DNA from 3 places in the Paenibacillus humicola genome. Region 2 is predicted to be linked to each of the others. Evidence: riboswitches for the same ligand, from Rfam matches in the RefSeq annotation. Region 2 holds a riboswitch; each other region holds the start of a gene.

Region 1 (6,429 bases), 340 kb from region 2:
CCCGCCATGATTGAGGTCGGCGTTGCCAAACCGAGTGCGCAAGGGCAAGCAATGACGAGGATCGCGATGGCCTTTTCCAATGCCGTTGCAAAATCACCCGGCGTCACGAAGAAATACCATACGAGGAAAGCGACAACTGCGATTCCGACGACAATCGGGACAAAAATGCCGGAGATGCTGTCCGCTACCCGTTGAATCGGCGCTTTCGAGCCTTGCGCTTCTTCCACGACTTTAATAATTTGCGCTAGTGCCGTTTCTTTGCCGACTTTTGTCGCCTTAATACGCAGCATGCCGTTTTTGTTGATCGCTGCGCCGATTACGGAGTCCCCGGCTTTCTTTTCTACAGGAAGGCTTTCTCCGGTCAGCATCGATTCATCGACCGAAGACATGCCTTCAAGAACTTCGCCGTCTACCGGCACTTTATCTCCGGGACGGACAAGCGCGATGTCCCCTACGATAACTTCATCCACTGGAATCGTCAGCTCTTGACCTTCACGAACAACCAAAGCCGTTTTTGCCTGCAGACCCATGAGCGATTTGATCGCTTCCGATGTGCGGCCTTTAGCGAGCGTTTCAAATAGCTTCCCTAAAATAACAAGCGTGATCAGGATCGCACTCGTCTCATAGTACAAAGACGGTCCGTGATGGACACTGCCTCCTTGCGCGGCCCAATCGATCGTCAGATACAAGCTGTAGAAGTAAGCGGCCGAAGTGCCCAGCGAGACCAAAACGTCCATGTTCGCACTGCCGTTGCGGAGCGCCTTATATGCACCTGCGTAAAACTGTCTGCCGACATAAAATTGTACAGGAGTGGCCAGAACAAGCTGAAACCATGGATTCATCAGCATTTCCGGCAAGTAGATCCATGAGGTGAATGAAAAATGCGCAACCATGCTCCACAAGAGAGGGAAGGAAAGAATTGCCGAAAGGAGCAGTTTCCGTTTTTGATTCTTGACCTCATGGCCGCGGTGATCATCTGCGTTTTCACTTTCCTGTTTGGCGATCGCTCTGTAACCAAGCTGTTTGACCTTATTTTGCATCTCTTCGATCGAGACTTCACCCGGCGAATATTCAACACGAGCAGTTTCCATCGCAAAGTTGACAGATGCACCGGCCACGCCGGGCATTTTGCCGAGTCCCTTCTCGATGCGATTCGCGCAAGCGGCGCACGTCATCCCTTCCAGCTTAAACAGAGCCACTTCTTTAGCCGTATCATAGCCGAGCTTTTTAATGGTCTCTTCCACATTCCCTATGCCAATTTTCGCCGGGTCGTAAGTGATGCTCGCTTTTTCCAGCGCAAAATTGACACTTGCGGCAGAGACTCCTTCCAATTTGTTTAGGCCCTTCTCAATTCGGTTCGCGCAAGCGGCGCACGTCATGCCCGTGATTTGCAAAGTCGTTTGTTTGGTTTCTTGTGCAGCGTTTGTTTCCACAATCATTCACCTCTTGTTCAATTCCTTGCTCGTAGTATACCCCACTACCCTATTTTTAGTCAACATCTTTTACAATACCCCAGTACCGTATATTATCGGTTAAAGAAAAAGCAGCAAGCGCTGCTGGGCTTGGGTTTTATTTCATGAGTTTGTTCATGGTGATCATCAGTTCCGATAAAACCTCGGTATCCCCTTCTTGGATACGCTCGATGACACAGCTTTTCAGGTGATGCTCCAGCAAAAGTTTTCCGACTCCATTCAGAGCGGATTGAATCGAGGCGATCTGGTTCAGAACGTCGTCACAATACGTATCTTTCTCAATTAACCCTTTAATGCCGCGAACCTGACCTTCAATCCGATTCAGACGGCTGATCAAACTATTTTTTACTTTATCCGAATGATGGCTTTTTCGTCCCGTTCCATCGGTTCCGCAACAATTGGAATCCTGTTCATTTACTTGACCCAGCATTTCCATTTCCACGCTCATTTTGACTCGCCTCCTTCATAATCTATATTATACTATACTCCCTCCCCCTATACAATCAGTGGTAATATTGTCCCGGCAACGCAGGTAAGGAGCATCCCGCTTCGCCAGCGGTGCGGATTCCAAGGGCTCCCACTACGCTCGTCCGGAACAAAACCGCGGCCGCTTCCGTCACGAAACGGTCTTTTTGACGTACGCTGCGCCTCCGCCGGATTTTGCCCCTTTTTCGACAGGACGGCGAACCGCCGCCCCGCTCCCGAAGAACGCTTTAGCCGAAAAAATAGGCCATCTGAAAACCCGGAAACCCGCTGTACGAGTGAAACGCGAAAAAGTTGCACTTTCATAATTCTAATGTGTGAACAAATTGTGAACTTGGAAGGAGAAGTGTGAAAATGATCGAAATGTAAGCGAAGATGAAAATTTTGCCGAATTCCCGCAAGGGAAACGGGGGAACCACTCTGGGTGAATTGATCCCGGTATCCGCAGGGCCGGATGCCAGAGGCGATCATAGGGAGCCTTCAACCGAACCCCACAGCTAACCTCGCAGGCGTTGGAAGGAGCTTCTCTTTTGAAAAAGGTTTTGCTGCTCATGATCGGTCTCGTCATTGCGGCAGCCTTCCAGGCAGGAAGCGTGTTTGCGGACTCCAAAATGGATGGCGTCATCAGCGACGTGATCGGAACGCCGTATCATTACGGCGGCACCACGACGAAAGGATTCGACTGCTCCGGATTTACGATGTACGTGTTCGATAAACTCGGCGTCAACATCCCGCACGCATCCTCGTCGCAAGCCAGGCTCGGCAAGAAAATCGACAAGAGCGACTTGATCGCCGGCGACCTCGTATTTTTCAATACGAACGGCAGAGGCATTTCGCACGTTGGCATCTACGTCGGGGACGGCAAATTTGCCCACTCGTCCTCCAGCAAAGGCGTGACGATCAGTGCGCTCAGCGATTCGTACTACTCGAAACGCTTTGTTACCGCGCGTCGCGTCATGAGCCCGGATACGTTTCAAAAGTATGCCGACGAACCGTCCGATGCACCGGACGGCGGCGGAGACGCCGATTAATTCGCTCCGCCCTTCAGGAAGAACCGGCTTCGATCTATAGTGAAAAGAAGGCGAAAGCTTCCCCTTTCCTATAGAGGAGTCAAAAACGCAGCCTGCCCTGTCCGCCTGCCGGACAAGCGGGCTGCGTTTTTGTTTACCCTCGTGATGAGCGGCGTTTCGGGAACGAAATGAAACCATCGGCGCAGGGGCGGCAGGATGAGCGTCTGATCCGAGCAAATCATGATCTCGCGGCGTCAATCGGTTTCTTCACCTTGTAGCGCACCCACCAGAAGGTCCGGCCGACCTGCACGTCGAGCGTCGTTCCGGCCGGCGCAAACAGCTCGTGCAGCTGAAACGCGGTCTCGCAGCCTTCGCCGCGCCGGTCGGCCAGCACCGCTGTCGCCCCGTCGCGCAGACGCGAATGCCACAGGTTCAGAAAATCCCTTCGCTCCGCCGCCGGCAGCTCGCGCAGGCAAAAACAGGCTAACCCGGCTTCGAACGTGCCTTCGACGCCGGCAAGCTCGCCCGACCGGACCGATTTCGAAGCCGGCGCCGCCAGTCTCGGCGCGCCGGGTCCCCCGACGCGCAGCACCGACCGCCCCGCAAGGGTGCGCGAAAGCGCCTCCTCCACCTGCTTCCACTCCTCCCTTCGCGCATCCAGGCTTTCCCGCCATTTTGCCATCCGGCATCCTCCCGTCCCCGCCGCAAGCGGCGGCCGTTTTTTCTATTCCTATGTGGGCCTGTGCGCAAACTGACCAAAAAACGGGTATAATGGTACCACTTCAAGCTGTCCCTTGCAGAGGAAAATCGCAGAAAGGAGTTTTCGACGGTGACCGAAATGTGTGCGGAACTGTCCGCCTTTCATCCGACGCTTGCCGGCTGGTTCGCGCAAGCCTTCGGCGAGCCGACCCCCGTGCAGCTGGAAGCCTGGGCGTCCATCGACGCCGGACGGCATACGCTGATCGCCGCGCCGACCGGTTCCGGCAAGACGCTTGCCGCTTTGCTCCCCTGTCTCGACCGGCTCGCGCGGGACAAAGCGGCAGCGGACAAAGGAACGGCCCCGCGGGAGCCGGGGGTGCGCGTGCTGTACGTGACGCCGCTGAAGGCGCTCAACAACGATATCCAGCACCATTTGACCGGCTTTATCGACGATATCGAACGCTTCCGGGCGGAAAGCCCCGTAGACGGACAGGACGACTGGCCCGGGATCCGCACCGCGGTGCGGACGGGCGATACGCCTTCCTCCGAGCGCGCCAAAATGATCCGCAGGCCGCCCGATGTGCTCGTCACGACACCGGAATCGCTCTATTTGCTGCTGACGGGCGAGAAGAGCCGCGCCATGCTGCGCACTGTACGCACCGTCATCGTCGATGAAATTCACGGCCTCGCCCCGGATAAGCGCGGCGCGCATTTGTCGCTTACGCTCGAGCGCTTGTCCGCGCTGTGCCCCTCCCCCGTCCAGCGGATCGGCGTATCGGCGACGCAGAAGCCGCTCGAACGCGTCGCGCGGTTTCTCGGCGGCTGGGAGCGGGCCGGCGACGCCGCGGAGACGGCCGGAGCGGCGGCATCCGAAGCAGGCCGCGCCGAAGGTCCGGGCGGCGGTTCGGCTGCCGCGGATGTGACGGCGGGATCGGCAATCGGCCAAGCGGACCGCGCTGCGGGCGCGGGCGGCAGCCACCCGCTCGGCTTCGCGGAGAGGCCCGTGCGGATCGTCGAAAGCGACATGACGAAAACGATCCAGGTGCGTGTCACGATGCCCGACCTGAGCCGGCCGGCCAAAACGCGCGACGCCGTGTGGCAGCCGATCGTCGAGCGGCTGATGCAGCTGATGGAGGGCAGCCGTTCGGCGCTGCTCTTCGTGAACAGCCGCCGGCTGTGCGAGCGCCTCGTCCTCCGGCTGAACGACGCCGCCGGATACGAAATGGCCCGCGCCCACCACGGCAGCCTGTCGCGCGAGCGCAGGCTCGAAGTCGAGCGGATGCTCAAAGCCGGCGAGCTTCGCTGCCTGGTCGCCACGTCCTCGCTCGAGCTCGGCATCGACGTCGGCCATGTCGACGTCGTCATCCAGATCGACTCGCCGAAGACCGCTGCGGCCGGCATCCAGCGGATCGGCCGGGCGGGCCACGCCGTCGGCGGCGTCAGCCGCGGCTTCATCCTGGCGCGGAGCCGGAGCGAGCTGCCGGAGGCGGCGGTGCTGTGCCGCGACATTGCGAGCCGAAGCATTGAAGCGATCTCGCTCCCGGAAGCGCCGATCGACGTGCTCTCGCAGCAGATGACCGCGATTGTCGCCGCCGGGGATCTGTCGGTGGACAGCCTGTATGCGCTGGTCGCCGGCAGCGAATGCTATCGCAGCCTGCCGCGTGAACGGCTGGAGGCGGCGCTTAAGGTGCTGGCCGGCTTCTATCCGTTCGCCAGGCCGCTGATCGATTGGGACCGCGGCGCCGGTCTGCTCCGCAAGCGCGCCGGCACTGCGATGGCGGCCATCACCGGGGCCGGCACGATCCCGCAAAGCTCGGCCTATCCGGTTCACCATGCCGACAGCCGCAGCCATCTCGGCGAGCTGGACGAGGAATATATCGCCGAAAGCCGCGTCGGCGACGTGTTCCAGCTCGGCACGTCCTCCTGGATGATCACGGGCATCGAGAACGACCGCGTTTATGTGAAGGAAGCACCGAACCGTTTCAGCGAGATCCCGTTCTGGCGGGCCGAGCCCGGCGGCCGCAGCTACGAGCTCGGCACCAGGCTCGGCGCATTCCTGCGCGAGCTTGCGGACCGGTTCGGGCTGAGCCCGGAAACAGCCGGGCGCGGCGGGGACGGAAGTGGACTTGCCGGTCTCGGGCGGGGCGCGGATCCAGCAGCAAGCTCCGATGGTCCGGCAGCAAGCTCCGGGCATTCGGCGGAGTCCGGCGGCCCGGACTCCCGGCTGCCCGGCGCGGATGCGGAACGCTTCAAGACCCCCGATCTGGCGGCAGTAAACCCGTCCGGCGAGGAGCTGCGGGTGCGCGGGCGCGAGGAAGCCGCCGAAGATTGGCTGGATGCCGAGTACGGGCTCGACCGGCTGGCGGCGTCCGAGCTGATCGGGCTTGCCTCGGCGCAGCACCGGGCGCTCGGGCTGCCGACCGACCGCCGGATCATGATCGAGCATTACCGCGATTTGATGAACCAGACACGCATCATTATTCACAGCGTGTTCGGGCGGCGCATCAACCGGACGTGGCTGCTGGCGATCGAGCGGCAGTTCGAACGGCTGCTCCCATACAAGCCTTACGGCAACGCCAAGGACAACGGCATCGAGCTTGTGCTGCCGGACGGGGATGCCTCCTGGCTGCAGACGCTCTGGCAGGTCACGCCGGAGAGCGCCGAGCCGCTGCTGTCCGAAGCCGCATCCGGCTCCCCGCTGCTCGCGATTGCGTTCCGGCGCATCGCCGAGACGTCGCTCCTGCTGTCGCGCAGCTTCACCCGCA
Region 2 (6,429 bases):
GCCGAAAAGTCTTTTACACCGATGGGAAGTACTATGATTCCATTTTATTTGGACTTACCAAGGATGAATATGTTGAGCACCTTTCGAAGCTCAACTGAACGATAGTAAGTCTGGAGCAGGCGCCACGTGATACTCCCTGATTCATTGAAGTAACTGGCAGGCATCTTAGTGCTGCTGACATTGTGTAATACAGTTATGAAATGAAAACTTTGGCGGTTGTAATGAAGGAATTTCAGCAATAATCACAGAGGTACTGATTCCTCTGTGAAGTCAAGGAGGAAATGGGTATGGGAATTAATTTAATGCCAGTGTCTAATCAGAACCGGTATGAGTGCAGCAAGCTAAAAGTAAAGCCAGAACAACTAAATGTTTTTCCAGCACCTGTTGTTTATTGGATTGCGGAGTCTAAATTCGTTGATGATTTTGAACTACGTGCAGTATATTGGGATTCTGATTTAGTCGGATTTATAGCTTACTGTAAAATACCCGACGAGAACGGGAACTACTGGATACCTGCATTAATGATTGATGAAAAGCACCAGAGTAAAGGCTACGGAAAGGCAGCCATGAAAAAATGAGCATATGGGCTTAATGAATTGCAAAAGAATGATGATCGGACATAGACCCGATAATCTAATTGCTGGAGAGTTGTATGAATCCTTGGGATTTAAAAGGGTAAATGAAGAAGTAGTAGATGGCGAAATCATACGTTTACTTCAACTGCCTTAACAAAAAAGCTGCCGGCAGTTATTACAAAGAGCTGAATAAACTGCCCCTGCCAGGATAAACGGTCATTTCATGATCTGGTTCCGAAGCTGACAGCCCTTAGCCAGCTGAGTACCCGGGACGTAGATGTTCGCGCATCTATGTCCCTTCTTTAAATATAGTCAAAGCATAGCACGAGAGATTTGGGGGTGCAATTACACCAAAGATTCGATCAAATTAGGAACTCGTTGGCCAACTGTTCCTTTACATGCTCCAAAAGTCGTCTTGCTTTATATTCGGGTCGATTTTTCGAAGGGCATCTAAGACTTTCTTCATTGTGCGTCCGCTGGGCATATGATCGATTTTGTTTGCCAATTTGTATATTGTAAATCGGTTCAGCTTCGTTTCTTTTGCGATCCATTCTTGGGGGATGCCGTTTTTATCTAGCCACTTTCCAAAGGGAGTACGTGGTTTCCCTAGTCCAAACATGACTGATCACCTCAGTCTCTAGCTTGGACAAATTATCGGAAAAATAGTCACTAAAAAGTGTGATTTTGGACAGACTTTCCATGATATAATCTTATAAAGGACTTAAATGCGGTGGGGCGGCCACGGCGTAGCTCACTTCCGAAAGGGGGTGACGCCATGGTCGCACTTGTGGCGCTACTTGATATCCTGAAATGGATTGCTACTGTACTTAGCATTGTGTTAAGTGCTCGGAAGCTCTATCGATGGATAAAACGGAAGCTAAACAAGCGAAAACCCACCGCGTAATTAGGTTGACTCCCTAACGGTGGGTCTCGCTTAGTTCATACTTTGCGCGCCGTGGGTGTCCACAGCCTTTTCGTCCTTAGAGTCTTTGCCGTTGCACTCGGCGAAGGCTCTTTTTAGTGTATGCCAAAATTTCCTTTTCTATACTCCAATACTACCACTTGTCCAATGCTGAATCAATGGGCAGCGTTCTTTTTGCTTTTTTCCAGGAAATCATAAGCCAGATGTGAAATGGAATTGCGGTGTCATGATGGAAAGTGCAACGGCAGCGACCGATGTTGCTGATCAGGGCAATTCAGAATAGCCGGAGGGACGGTTGATCAAGGTATATCGTCCAGAACAAAGTGGGCTTTATACCGATCCAGCAGCGCCGTATAGACCGCAATTTTCATAATCAACGACTTTAGAACTTCCCTGGTTTTGAAGATTTCACTGGAATTCTAGACTTCGATGCCGCTTTGTGAATCGTTCTCGGCTTCTTCGGTGCAGGTTTGTAGATCGATTTTTGCTTTGATATAGGTTTATGAGTCCGTATCTTGGACAAGGAAGATGGTTTTGAAACAGTGACGGGTTTACGATTACCAGTTGGAGTTTTTCCATCGATTGTTCCGACATTCGGAGAACCGGTTTCGTGATGATCAAAAGACTCCAAATAGGCGGTATCAGCATCGGTGCCCTTTTCCACATACGACTTGTCCCGAGCATATCCATATTTTGGTTTTAAAACAAATTTATCGAACGGGAGAGTGGTTTCTGTATTCTTTACGATGGATGGTTGTACTGCCGGCGGGGACTTTATGTTCAAAACCGTTTCTTCTGATGCCTTTATATTCGTGGCGGCTGTGTTTGATAGAGCAGTTGGATTTGAACCAGGCGCCAATTCTTTTTTTGCAGAGAATGTATCCTGTAAAGCCTCTTGATCGGCATTCAAGCCAATAAGATGGAGAATAATGCAGCCCCCTGAAAGGATAAAACTCCATTTAGCTTTTCCGTTGATTCTAAATAAGTTCACGATCCCCCAGAGTAAGAAAAGAGTTGCCCCGAAAAAACCCAGGAGTGAAATTGTATGTGCCATCCTTTTGCACCCCTCTTTTTTTGTTGAATCTTAGGTGACAGACGAATAGCTCTCACTCTAATAGAACATTCGTTGAGGGAGGCGATTAAAGGGGGATGTCAAATTTCCTAATATACCCGAGTTGTCATAACACCTCCGATTTTCACGCAGTTTTACAAAAACCTTCTGGAAATCTATTACTCCGATACGGTCCGCATGCCGAAGCCTCAAGCATTTGGTTTCCAAAGCGGGGCCGGTATCGCCAGCATTTTTACCCCTCAACGAACGGCTAAAAGCGCCATTGGCAATTCTTAAAAAAAATTAATCCGGATTCAGTCTCGTCCAATCGAGACATCAAAAAGTAACGTGCCATACAGCCTTATTGCGCCATTTGCCTTGAAGTTGAGCGTATTTCTGTATATTTAAGGGGTAACGGATAATTCTCACGCCCCCGGCATTTACTGGATAAAATCTAGAAAAATACCTTTCAGAGACATTTTGAACATTCTTTGTGGATTGTATCCGGCTGCAATTCCGTGCTAGATTTAACGTGGTAAATGAACGTGCCGAATCCGGTCATACAGAGTGACCGGTACGGGGGAACTTATTTTTTGGGGTGAATGCTTATCCGGGTGCTTTTTAGCCGGACAGGCTAGGGAATTCCTCTTCCCGAACCCGTCAACTAACCTCGGAGGCCAATGGAGGCGAATCCTGTTGAATCGATTGTTCAAGACCGCTGTTTTATCTTGCGCGGTTTGGGCTGCCGGGGCTGTAATGCATGCAACGACCGCTCATGCCAATTCCGCAAACGAAGTAAAGGTTCAAATTAACGATTCGGTTGTAGCGTTCTCGGAATCTGCGCCGTTCGTTGACGGAAACGGGTACGTGCAGGTGCCCATTCGGCCCATAGCCGAGCGAATGGAGTATAAAGTGGACTGGACCAAAGACGGTTCGGAGGTACAGATAACGCTTCAAAGCAACGACCGTACCATTAAGATGAAAACGGGCTCAAAACAAGCCACGGTGAATGGCAAGCACGTTTCGATGGACTCGCCGGCACAATTGAAGGATAGCCGTATGTTCATACCGGTTCGATTCATTTCGGAAAGCTTTGGGTACAAGATGCAGTGGGACAACAATTCCAATATCGCGATCATCAGTGAGGATGGCAAAGATCATGTACCGGCTTTAAAAGCTTCGGTGGCGAAGGCGCAAACTCCCCTTTTGTCGTCGATCGTGATTGAGAAAGCAAAATCGCTGCTCGGCGTTCCTTATGTGTGGGGCGGCATGTCGCCTTCCGGTTTCGACTGCTCCGGATTCGTGAATTACCTGTTCCGGCAGCAGGGCGTGGATTTACCCCGTACCTCCCACCAAATGTTTAATTCCTCGGGGAACCGGGTTACCGATGCGAAAAAGCCCGGGGATCTCGTGTTCTTCTCGATTGGTTCGATTATGCATGTAGGCATCTATATCGGCGACAACTTATTCATTTCTGCTACTTCGTCACGCGGTATACATATCGATTCGCTGACCAACAGTTATTGGGGATCGAAGTACATCGGCACCAAACGTATTATATAAACGTTCATACGGTCCGCCCTTCCTTGGGTGGACCGTATAATTTTAATCTTGACTTTTGCGCCTGCAATACGTGCTGGTCGGAAGCCGAATTCATCGGACTGGATCTGACGCAGATCGGCAAATATGTGGATTCGATAGGAACGACAGAGCGCTGCAGAAACGAAGCCGCCAAGCGATTAGCGGCTTTTTTTCGTGGCGGTGAAAGTGCAGGCGGATTTTATAGGTCTCATGCGGTGAGAGAGGATAACAAAATTTAATTGGACATGTTCATTACGGATACGAGTTCGACTTCGAACGGGCTTCCGTGCGGCAATACAAAGATTATGGTAAGATCGTCTTGGGTTTAATTGGTTAATGAAAACCTTGGAGGTGTGGAATGCAACAACATCGTTTTGACCCGAAAAATAAAGAGGTTCTGGAAAGTCCTGAAAGAAAGAAACTCCTTTCCCCTGAACAATTGTTAGAAATGCTCCCCATTCAAAAAGGCGACCGTATTCTGGATATTGGAGCTGGAACCGGTTATTTTTCGATCCCGGCTGCGCAAATGACGGAAGGCACTGTTTATGCTTTGGATTTAGAACCTGAAATGTTAGCTGCTCTAAAGTCTAAAATAGAGGAGCAAAGCATACCTAATATTGAGTTAGTTGAAGCCTCGATGACCGACATGCCGTTTAAAGATCATTCAATAGATATTGTCATTGCTTCATTGGTGCTGCATGCAGTTAAACCTATATCCATGAGTTTAAATGAAATAAAACGTGTAATGAAACCAAATGCACATTTAGTTATCTGTGAATGGGAGCCCAAAGAAAGCCCGATGGGTCCGCCTATGAAAATTCGTATATCTTCAAAAGATATGGAACAAGCACTCCATGAGTCAGGATTCTCAATAAAGAAGCATGTTTCCCCAACTGATTTTTTATATATTTTTATCGCCTCAATTAAATGAATGAAAAATCAAATTGGAACACCAAAATATAAGGGGGATTATGATGACTAAACAAAATTACGCTAATCATCGCAGACTTCACCCGCCGTTTCATTACGTTTTACCTGTCGTATCGCTGGCTCTGTTCGTAACCAACATCGTTTATGCAGTCAAGGAGGGATTTAGTCTTCCCGTTGTTATTATGCTGCTTACTTTTGTGTATCTCATTACGCTTAGCTTTGTGATTAGAAGCTATCCATTGAAGGCCCAGGACAGAGCAATAAGAGCGGAGGAAAATTTTCGCCATTATGTGTTAACGGGACAAACGTTGGACTCCAGGCTTACACTTCATCAAATTCTTGCCCTGCGTTTTGCGAGCGATGCCGAATTCGCTGAGCTTTGCAAAAAAGCCGTCTCGGAAAATTTAAGCCCAAATGATATTAAAAAAGCGATTAAAGATTGGAAAGGCGATTACTATAGAGTGTAAAGCACTTGCTGTGAGTCCCCACTTTGATGTTTAGGGGGCTCTCATTTTTTTAGTGAAGCGGTACTGCAATTTTACGGCAGTAAACGGCAATCAGGCGAGCCTTCTCCCGTTATATTGGGAAAGCACTCGCCGCATTGACACGTTTATTTAACTACCTTATTTCAAGGTAACTCACTTGCCGTATCGCTGTTTAACACCCCAGGCGGCTTGAAGATACTTTGGCAGCTTGAAAAAAGGCTGAAAGCGGCGGCGGTGGAATTACTTGATCGTTTTTTTCGTAAGGTTGATATGGTCCAGCCCCGTTCCGTTCGTGCCGTTGAAGATGAATTCCAGCTGGAACTTGCCGCGGACGTAGGTGATTTTCTTTTGTATGGTTTTGCCCGACTTTATTAAGACCGACTGGTTCGGAGCGCCCCAATGCTGGATCAGCATGCGGAGGGATATGCCGCCAATGTTAGTCTGGCGCTCGACGTTGGTGCCGAAGTAGCGCATTTCCCTTATTTTATCCAATTTGTAGTTTATAGCGTAGCCAGGATGGCCCATCTCTGCATGATAAACGTCAAAGTCGTCGGCATCCTTGGCCGGGGACTCCGCCTCGCCAATTGTCTTGATGACCGTCTCATGCGAGGTCGAGCCGACTGTAAAGCCGTAGAAATTCGGGAACTGACCCTGGAGAGCCGGTTTGTAGAAGCTCATCAGCGTTTGGAACGCCATCATATGCGCGTCAACTGGAGCAGCGGTACCGGCTGCCGCGTAAGATGGGACGGCTCCGGCAGCGGACAGAGCGATCGTTCCCGCGGTCACCGCGGCAATCGCCGTTTTTTTCACAGCAGTAAAATAGTTCATTTTATCTTCCTCCCTATAGTGTCGGAATCGTTCCCGCCCATTCTATTGCGATTCACC
Region 3 (6,429 bases), 3.8 Mb from region 2:
GCCGGACTTGGCCGGCCGGCAACCGGCAAGTAAAAAGGCCCCGCGCGAGGAGATTCGCTGCGAAGCCTTGGAATTACGAGATCGCGAACTTAATGATCACCGCGATGGCGAACACAACGAACAGAAAGCCGAAAAAGACGCTGAAGCCCATAAATACGTCGCCAAAATCGTCTCGCGGTTCTTCGTTTACGTGTTCACGAGGGTCTCTAACATTTTCCATTTTCAACTTCCTCCTCGAAGACAAAAATTGCTTCTCCTAGTATACCCAGAATTCCGAAACGTTGTAAAGCTTCGCGCGTGACAATTGTGAGGCGATTTTGCAAACAATCGGAGCGGCCTGCGCAGGGCGCTCCCGCTATCCGTTTTCCCGCTTCGCTGTGCTACAATAAGGAGAGCGCAGCATGGAGGAGGAGTTAGTCGGATGGAAGAAGTAAAGTCCGGGCGAAAATCCGCAGCCGAACGGATTCGCAGCAAGCTGGCGCTGCTGCCGGATAAGCCGGGCTGCTATTTGATGAAAAACGGCGAAGGCACGATCATTTACGTCGGCAAGGCGAAGGTGCTGAAAAATCGCGTACGCTCGTATTTCATCGGCAGCCATGCGGGCAAAACGCAGCGGCTCGTATCGGAAATACGCGATTTCGAATATATCGTTACGGCCAGCAACATGGAAGCGCTCATCCTCGAGTGCAACCTGATCAAGCAGTACCACCCGCGCTACAACGTGCTGCTGAAGGACGACAAGTCGTTCCCTTACATTAAAATAACGGGCGAGCGTCATCCGAAGCTGGAGGTAACGCGCCGGATCGTTAAGGACAAGGGAAAATATTTCGGCCCTTATCCGAACGCCTACGCGGCGCAGGAGACGAAGAAGCTGCTGGACCGCCTGTATCCGCTGCGCAAATGCAACACGCTGCCCGATAAGGTGTGTCTCTATTATCATTTGGGCCAATGCGTCGCCCCGTGTGAATTCGAGGTCGAGCAGGAGACGTATGATACGATGGTTCAGGAAATCGTCCGCTTTCTGAACGGCGGACACGACGAGGTGCGCAAAACGCTGAAGGCACGTATGGAAACGGCGGCAGAGGCGCTTGAATTCGAGCGGGCGAAGGAATTCCGCGACCAGCTGAATGCGATCGACGCGGTGATGGAGAAGCAGAAAATAACGATCAACGACGCGATGGACCGCGACGTGTTCGGTTACGCGACGGAAAAAGGCTGGATGTGCGTCCAGATCATGTATATGCGTCAGGGGAAGCTGATCGAGCGAAGAGCGACGACCTTCCCTTATTACGGCGAAGCGTACGACGATTTCGTCACGTTCGTGACGCAGTATTACAGCGACAATCCGGCGCTGCCGAAGGAGATTCTGCTTCCTGCTCCGTTGCAGGAGGCGGACGAAGCTCCGCCTGTCGCGGGCGGCGATGAAGACGCGGGACCCGCCCCGGGAACGGCCGGCGATGAGGTTCGCTCGTCGATGCAAAGCTGGCTGAAGGTCAAGATTTTCATGCCGCAGCGGGGCCGGAAACGGGACGTGGTGAAAATGGCGGCGGACAACGCGGCGGTCACGCTCGACGAGAAGTTCCGTCTGCTCGAGCGGGACGAGGACCGGACGCTGAAGGCGTCCCAAGGCTTGGCCGAGGCGATCGGCCTGCCGGAGGTGCGGCGCATCGAAGCGTTCGACAACTCCAATATCCAAGGAGCGAGCCCGGTATCGGCGATGGTCGTGTTTGCGGACGGTAAACCGGACAAGAAGGAATACCGCAAATATAAAGTGCGCACGGTGCAGGGGCCGGACGATTACGAAACGATGCGCGAGGTGATCCGCCGCCGTTATGAGCGAGTGCTGAAGGAAGGGCTGCAGCAGCCGGACCTCATCATCGTGGACGGCGGCAAGGGGCAGATTTCCGCCGCGCTGGACGTGCTTGAGAACGAGCTCGGCCTGAACGTGCCGGTCTGCGGACTGGTCAAGGACAACAAGCACAAGACCGCGCAGCTGATGGCGGGCGATACGATGGAAATCATTCCGCTCGCGCGCGACAGTCAGCCGTTTTATTTGCTGCAGCGCATTCAGGACGAGGTGCACCGATTCGCGATCTCGTTTCACCGCGAGCAGCGCGCCAAATCGATGGTCGCCTCGCGGCTCGACGCCATCCCCGGCATCGGCGAGAAGCGGCGCAAGGCGCTGCTGAAGCATTTCGGCTCGCTTAAAAAAATTAAAGAGGCCTCCGTCGAAGACTTCCGGCCTCTGTCCATCGGCGAGAAGCTCGCCGTTCAAATTATCGAAGCGCTGCGCGAAGAGCCATAAGCTCTGCGGCCGGACCGTTCGACGCCGCTCTGGCGGCGCCGGGCGATAAAGGGCCGCAGGCCCTGCAGCCGAGCCGTCATGCGGTACGGTACCTCCAGCGGGCGAAGCGGGCGATGACCCAAGCGATAACAGCCGGCAGTACGGCATAAACGGCGCCCATGACGATATTGCCGGCCCCGCCGAGGAAAATGAGCGACACCGCCATCATGACACTGTCCATGACGGCGTGAGCGAACAGGACCGTCATAAAGCCGTAGCGGAGCATTAATCCGCTCAGTATGAGACCGATAATTGTGAGCTCGATCAGCCTGGTCGTCGACGGGAATATCGGGTACGTGACGTGCCCGAGCGCCCAGATGACGGTCGGAATGAGCGCGGCGACAAACGTATTCTTGAACCATTTGCGCAGCAGGGCGATGCCGAACAGCCGGTAAACCGCCTCCTCGGATATGGCCGCGCACCACGCCAGCAGCGGGAACAGCCAGGGATAGGCGAAATTGTACGGCGACTGCGTCACGTCGGTCGTCGACCAGGCGCCGGTCGCGTTCATCAGGACGATGAAAATGATCGTCTGCAGGCCGAGCAGCATGAACGCAAACAAATAGCCGAGCTTCATGCTGGACCATACATGTCCGGCGTACCCGGGCGCGGCCGCTCTCGGCCATAGGCTGCGTCCCATCGACCGCCACAAGCCGTCCCCGGCTACAAGCGAGAAATAGGCCGCCAGCGCCATTCCGGCCGTCAAAAAGCAGGTGAAGCCGACCGCCACCGCCGCTTGAAGCGCGGCGTCCGGATCTTCGCCGAAGCTGGCGAGCAGCGCATCCTTCATATTGAAGTTGTTCGCCGTATACATGCCGAGAAACAAAACGGCCATCACGAGTCCGCGCACGAATGACGTGTTCCTGCGGTACAGGACGGCATAAATAATCGCGAGGATGAACATGACCAGCGACATGAGCAGACTGCCGATAAAAGACAGCTTCCCGGCGAGCCTTTCTTGCGCGTCGACATAGGACGAGTAGCTCTGCGGCACGGTAAACGCCGGTTTATACCCGGCGACGCGGATTCGGCCGTCCGCGGTCCGTTCGGTGCGGATTTGCAGCGTCAGCTTCGCATCCCCCGCCGAATAGCCGTTTACGTTCAGCCACACGGTGCCGTTGTTCGCATCCTCCCGCTTCACCGATAACGCATTCGCCTTGAACCCCTGCGAGACGGCGAATTTGACGGCGGCGTCGCGGCTTTCTCCCGCGCCGGGAGCCTTCGCCGGCTGCGGGTCTGGAACGCGGTTCCAGCCGACGATATTGCCGTGCTCCATGTGAATATAGACGAACAACGTGCCGCCACCCGGCATGTCTGCGTTCACCTGATACGTGTCGGTCGGAAATTTGACGTCGTATTTTTTGTCGTAAGCTTTGGTTAACTTCGTTTTCTCCAGGTAGCCGTAGAACAGACTGTCCGACTGGTAAACTGTCTCCATCTTCAGCGGAGCCTGATCGAACTGCCGTCTGGCGAAATCGGCCGCGGTGCGTTCGGCGGCGCTTTTCGGAATGACCTTTTCGCTCGAATTGCCGAAAAAAGCTTCGGACGTGGACGGAAGGACCTGCACCAGCAAAAAGAGAATTATTCCGGCGGCGCCCAGCCAGGCGAACAGGTTCCGGCGCGGCTGCTTCTGATCGTCATTCATACATGCACCTCGGTCGGCTGAATTGGGGGACAAAAAAGGGCTATACAACTACCATATCATAGTTGTTCCGAAATTATCCATGCGAATGGGCAGCCTGCGGATGGAGGATAAGATAACGGGACAAGAAAGCCCGCAACCGACCGATTTGCGGACGCCTAAGGCTCAATTTGAAGCAAAACGGATGGATTTCTTCCGTATTGACGGTTGGATTTTACGCGTCTTCCGTTTTATAATGTGAATCAATTGAATAAAACAGCCGAATTTCAAACTGAAAACGGGGGAACCATACTGCTGTCGGACGCGAACTGCTTATTCAGGCATGCTGCCGGCGGCACGGGGTGAATTTCGCCAAGGACGGGCACCGCGGATTGCATATTTGCCGCCGCAGTCTTCCCGGCTAATAGGGCCGCCTGTCCGGGCCCGAATCCGTCAGCTAACCTCGCAGGCTGGAACGAACAGGAATGACCGCATACAAGCACTCGGATTCCAGTGCTTTTTTTTGTGCGTACGGAGCCGTACAGTGGGGGGAACGAATGAAGATCAAATCGATATTGAACGTGGCAAAATGGTCCCCGCCCCGAATCTTGGTCACGGGCTTCGCCCTGATCATTCTGCTCGGCGGTCTGCTGCTGTCGATGCCGTTCGCGTCGAGCGCCGGCGTTTCGACTCCGTTTATGGATGCGCTTTTTACCGCCACTTCCGCTACCTGCGTGACGGGGCTCGTGGTCGTGGATACGGGCAGCCATTATTCGATCCCGGGTCAGATCATCATTATTACGCTCATTCAGGTCGGCGGACTCGGGTTCATGACCATGTCGACGCTTTTCGCTCTCGTACTGCGAAAACGAATCTCGCTTAAGGAGCGGTTAATCCTTCAGGAGGCGTTTAACCAGACAAGCATGGAAGGGATCGTGCGGCTGATCCGCAGGGTAATCCTGTATTCCCTCAGCATCGAGCTGGCCGGGGCCGTTCTCTTTTCGGTCCGCTGGGCGTTCGACATGCCGCTTGGAAAAGCGGTCTATTTCGGCGTCTGGCATGCGGTCTCCTTTTTTAATAATGCCGGCTTCGACCTGTTCGGCCAATTCGGCACGCCATTCGTCAGCCTGGTCGGTTACGTCCACGACCCGATCGTCAATCTCGTCACGATGCTGCTGATCATCCTGGGCGGACTCGGCTTCATCGTCATCGCCGATTTGATGGACTATCGCAAAAACAAACGGCTTTCGCTTCACTCCAAGGTCGTGCTGTCCGCGACCGGCATTCTGATCGGCGTCGGCGCATTCGTGATTTTCGTGTTTGAGTTTACGAACGACGCCACGCTCGGATCGTTGAGCTGGGGCGGCAAAATATGGGCTTCGTTTTTCCAGTCCGTCTCCCCGCGTACGGCGGGCGCCAATACGATCGATATCAGCTCGATGCGGCAGGCGACGCAGTTTTTTATCGTCATCCTGATGTTTATCGGTGCTTCCCCCGGGTCGACCGGCGGCGGCATCAAAACGACCACGTTCACGACGCTGGTCGGCGCCGTCATCGCCATGATCCGCGGCCGCGAGGATATCGTGATGTTCCGCTACCGGCTGGGGCGCGAGCGGATTTTCAAGGCGCTGACGATCACGATGCTGTCGCTGGCGCTCGTCATCTTCGTCACGATGGTGCTGTCGACGACGGAGGATAAGGCGTTTATCCGCATTTTATTTGAGACGACCTCGGCTTTCGGCACCGTCGGGCTGACGACCGGCATCACGCCGGACCTGTCGCTGGTCGGCAAAATTTTGATCAGCCTCACCATGTTTGCCGGACGGCTCGGCCCGCTGACGCTCGCATACGCGCTCGGTCCGCGCACGGAGAAAGAACTGTACCGCTACCCCGAGGGCAAAATGACCATCGGATAGGATAGGAGAATACATGCATGGAAACGCCAACGACCGATATCATTCACCACCTGCTTTTACTGATCCTATTAATCGTAAGCTCCGGCATGATCGCCGGATTTGTCTCATCCCGTCTGAAGCTTCCGGATGTGGCGCTGTTTATCGTCGCCGGCATGCTGCTCGGACAAGGACTGCACTGGATCAACGAGACGAGCAGCTCGCTGACCAACCAGCTCATCCTCGTGGCCGGGTCGGCCATCATCCTGTTCGACGGCGGGCGCAATATCCGGCTGCACGGCTTGAGGCAGGTTGGGTGGACCGTAGGCCTTCTCAGCGTGCCGGGCGTGCTCATCACGGTCGCCGTCGTCGGAACCGCAATTCACCTGCTGTTCGGGATCGAATGGCTTTATTCGCTGCTGGCGGCTTCCGTCGTCGCCTCCACCGATCCGGCTTCCATCATTCCGGTGTTCCGGCAGGTCAAAATCCGCGAGCGCGTAAGGGAAACGGTCGAAAGCGAATCCGCCTTCAACGATGCGACGGGATCCATCGTCACGTTCGCGCTGCTCGGA

What was found. A riboswitch is a leader RNA that binds a small molecule or an ion and turns the genes downstream of it on or off. The one in region 2 is predicted to bind cyclic di-AMP.
Region 1: another riboswitch for cyclic di-AMP. It lies ahead of PD282_RS00705 (C40 family peptidase); the one in region 2 lies ahead of PD282_RS02280 (C40 family peptidase).
Region 3: another riboswitch for cyclic di-AMP. It lies ahead of PD282_RS19645 (TrkH family potassium uptake protein); the one in region 2 lies ahead of PD282_RS02280 (C40 family peptidase).

What each region holds. Positions count from the first base shown of each region.
Region 1 covers NZ_JAQGPL010000001.1:144,144-150,572, reverse strand. The annotation lists gene PD282_RS00715 (heavy metal translocating P-type ATPase) at 1-1,433, opposite strand, end outside; gene PD282_RS00710 (metal-sensitive transcriptional regulator) at 1,570-1,902, opposite strand; cyclic di-AMP (ydaO/yuaA leader) riboswitch at 2,331-2,482, shown strand; gene PD282_RS00705 (C40 family peptidase) at 2,486-2,986, shown strand; gene PD282_RS00700 (hypothetical protein) at 3,204-3,647, opposite strand; gene PD282_RS00695 (DEAD/DEAH box helicase) at 3,804-6,429, shown strand, end outside.
Region 2 covers NZ_JAQGPL010000001.1:481,028-487,456, forward strand. The annotation lists gene PD282_RS02265 (GNAT family N-acetyltransferase) at 1-98, shown strand, start outside; gene PD282_RS02270 (GNAT family N-acetyltransferase) at 288-578, shown strand; gene PD282_RS02275 (hypothetical protein) at 1,880-2,551, opposite strand; cyclic di-AMP (ydaO/yuaA leader) riboswitch at 3,085-3,242, shown strand; gene PD282_RS02280 (C40 family peptidase) at 3,245-4,111, shown strand; gene PD282_RS02285 (class I SAM-dependent methyltransferase) at 4,488-5,060, shown strand; gene PD282_RS02290 (DUF6526 family protein) at 5,104-5,526, shown strand; gene PD282_RS02295 (YjgB family protein) at 5,785-6,372, opposite strand.
Region 3 covers NZ_JAQGPL010000001.1:4,280,262-4,286,690, reverse strand. The annotation lists gene PD282_RS19660 (YqzM family protein) at 74-220, opposite strand; gene uvrC (excinuclease ABC subunit UvrC) at 422-2,305, shown strand; gene PD282_RS19650 (CPBP family intramembrane glutamic endopeptidase) at 2,382-3,989, opposite strand; cyclic di-AMP (ydaO/yuaA leader) riboswitch at 4,234-4,452, shown strand; gene PD282_RS19645 (TrkH family potassium uptake protein) at 4,523-5,881, shown strand; gene PD282_RS19640 (cation:proton antiporter) at 5,899-6,429, shown strand, end outside.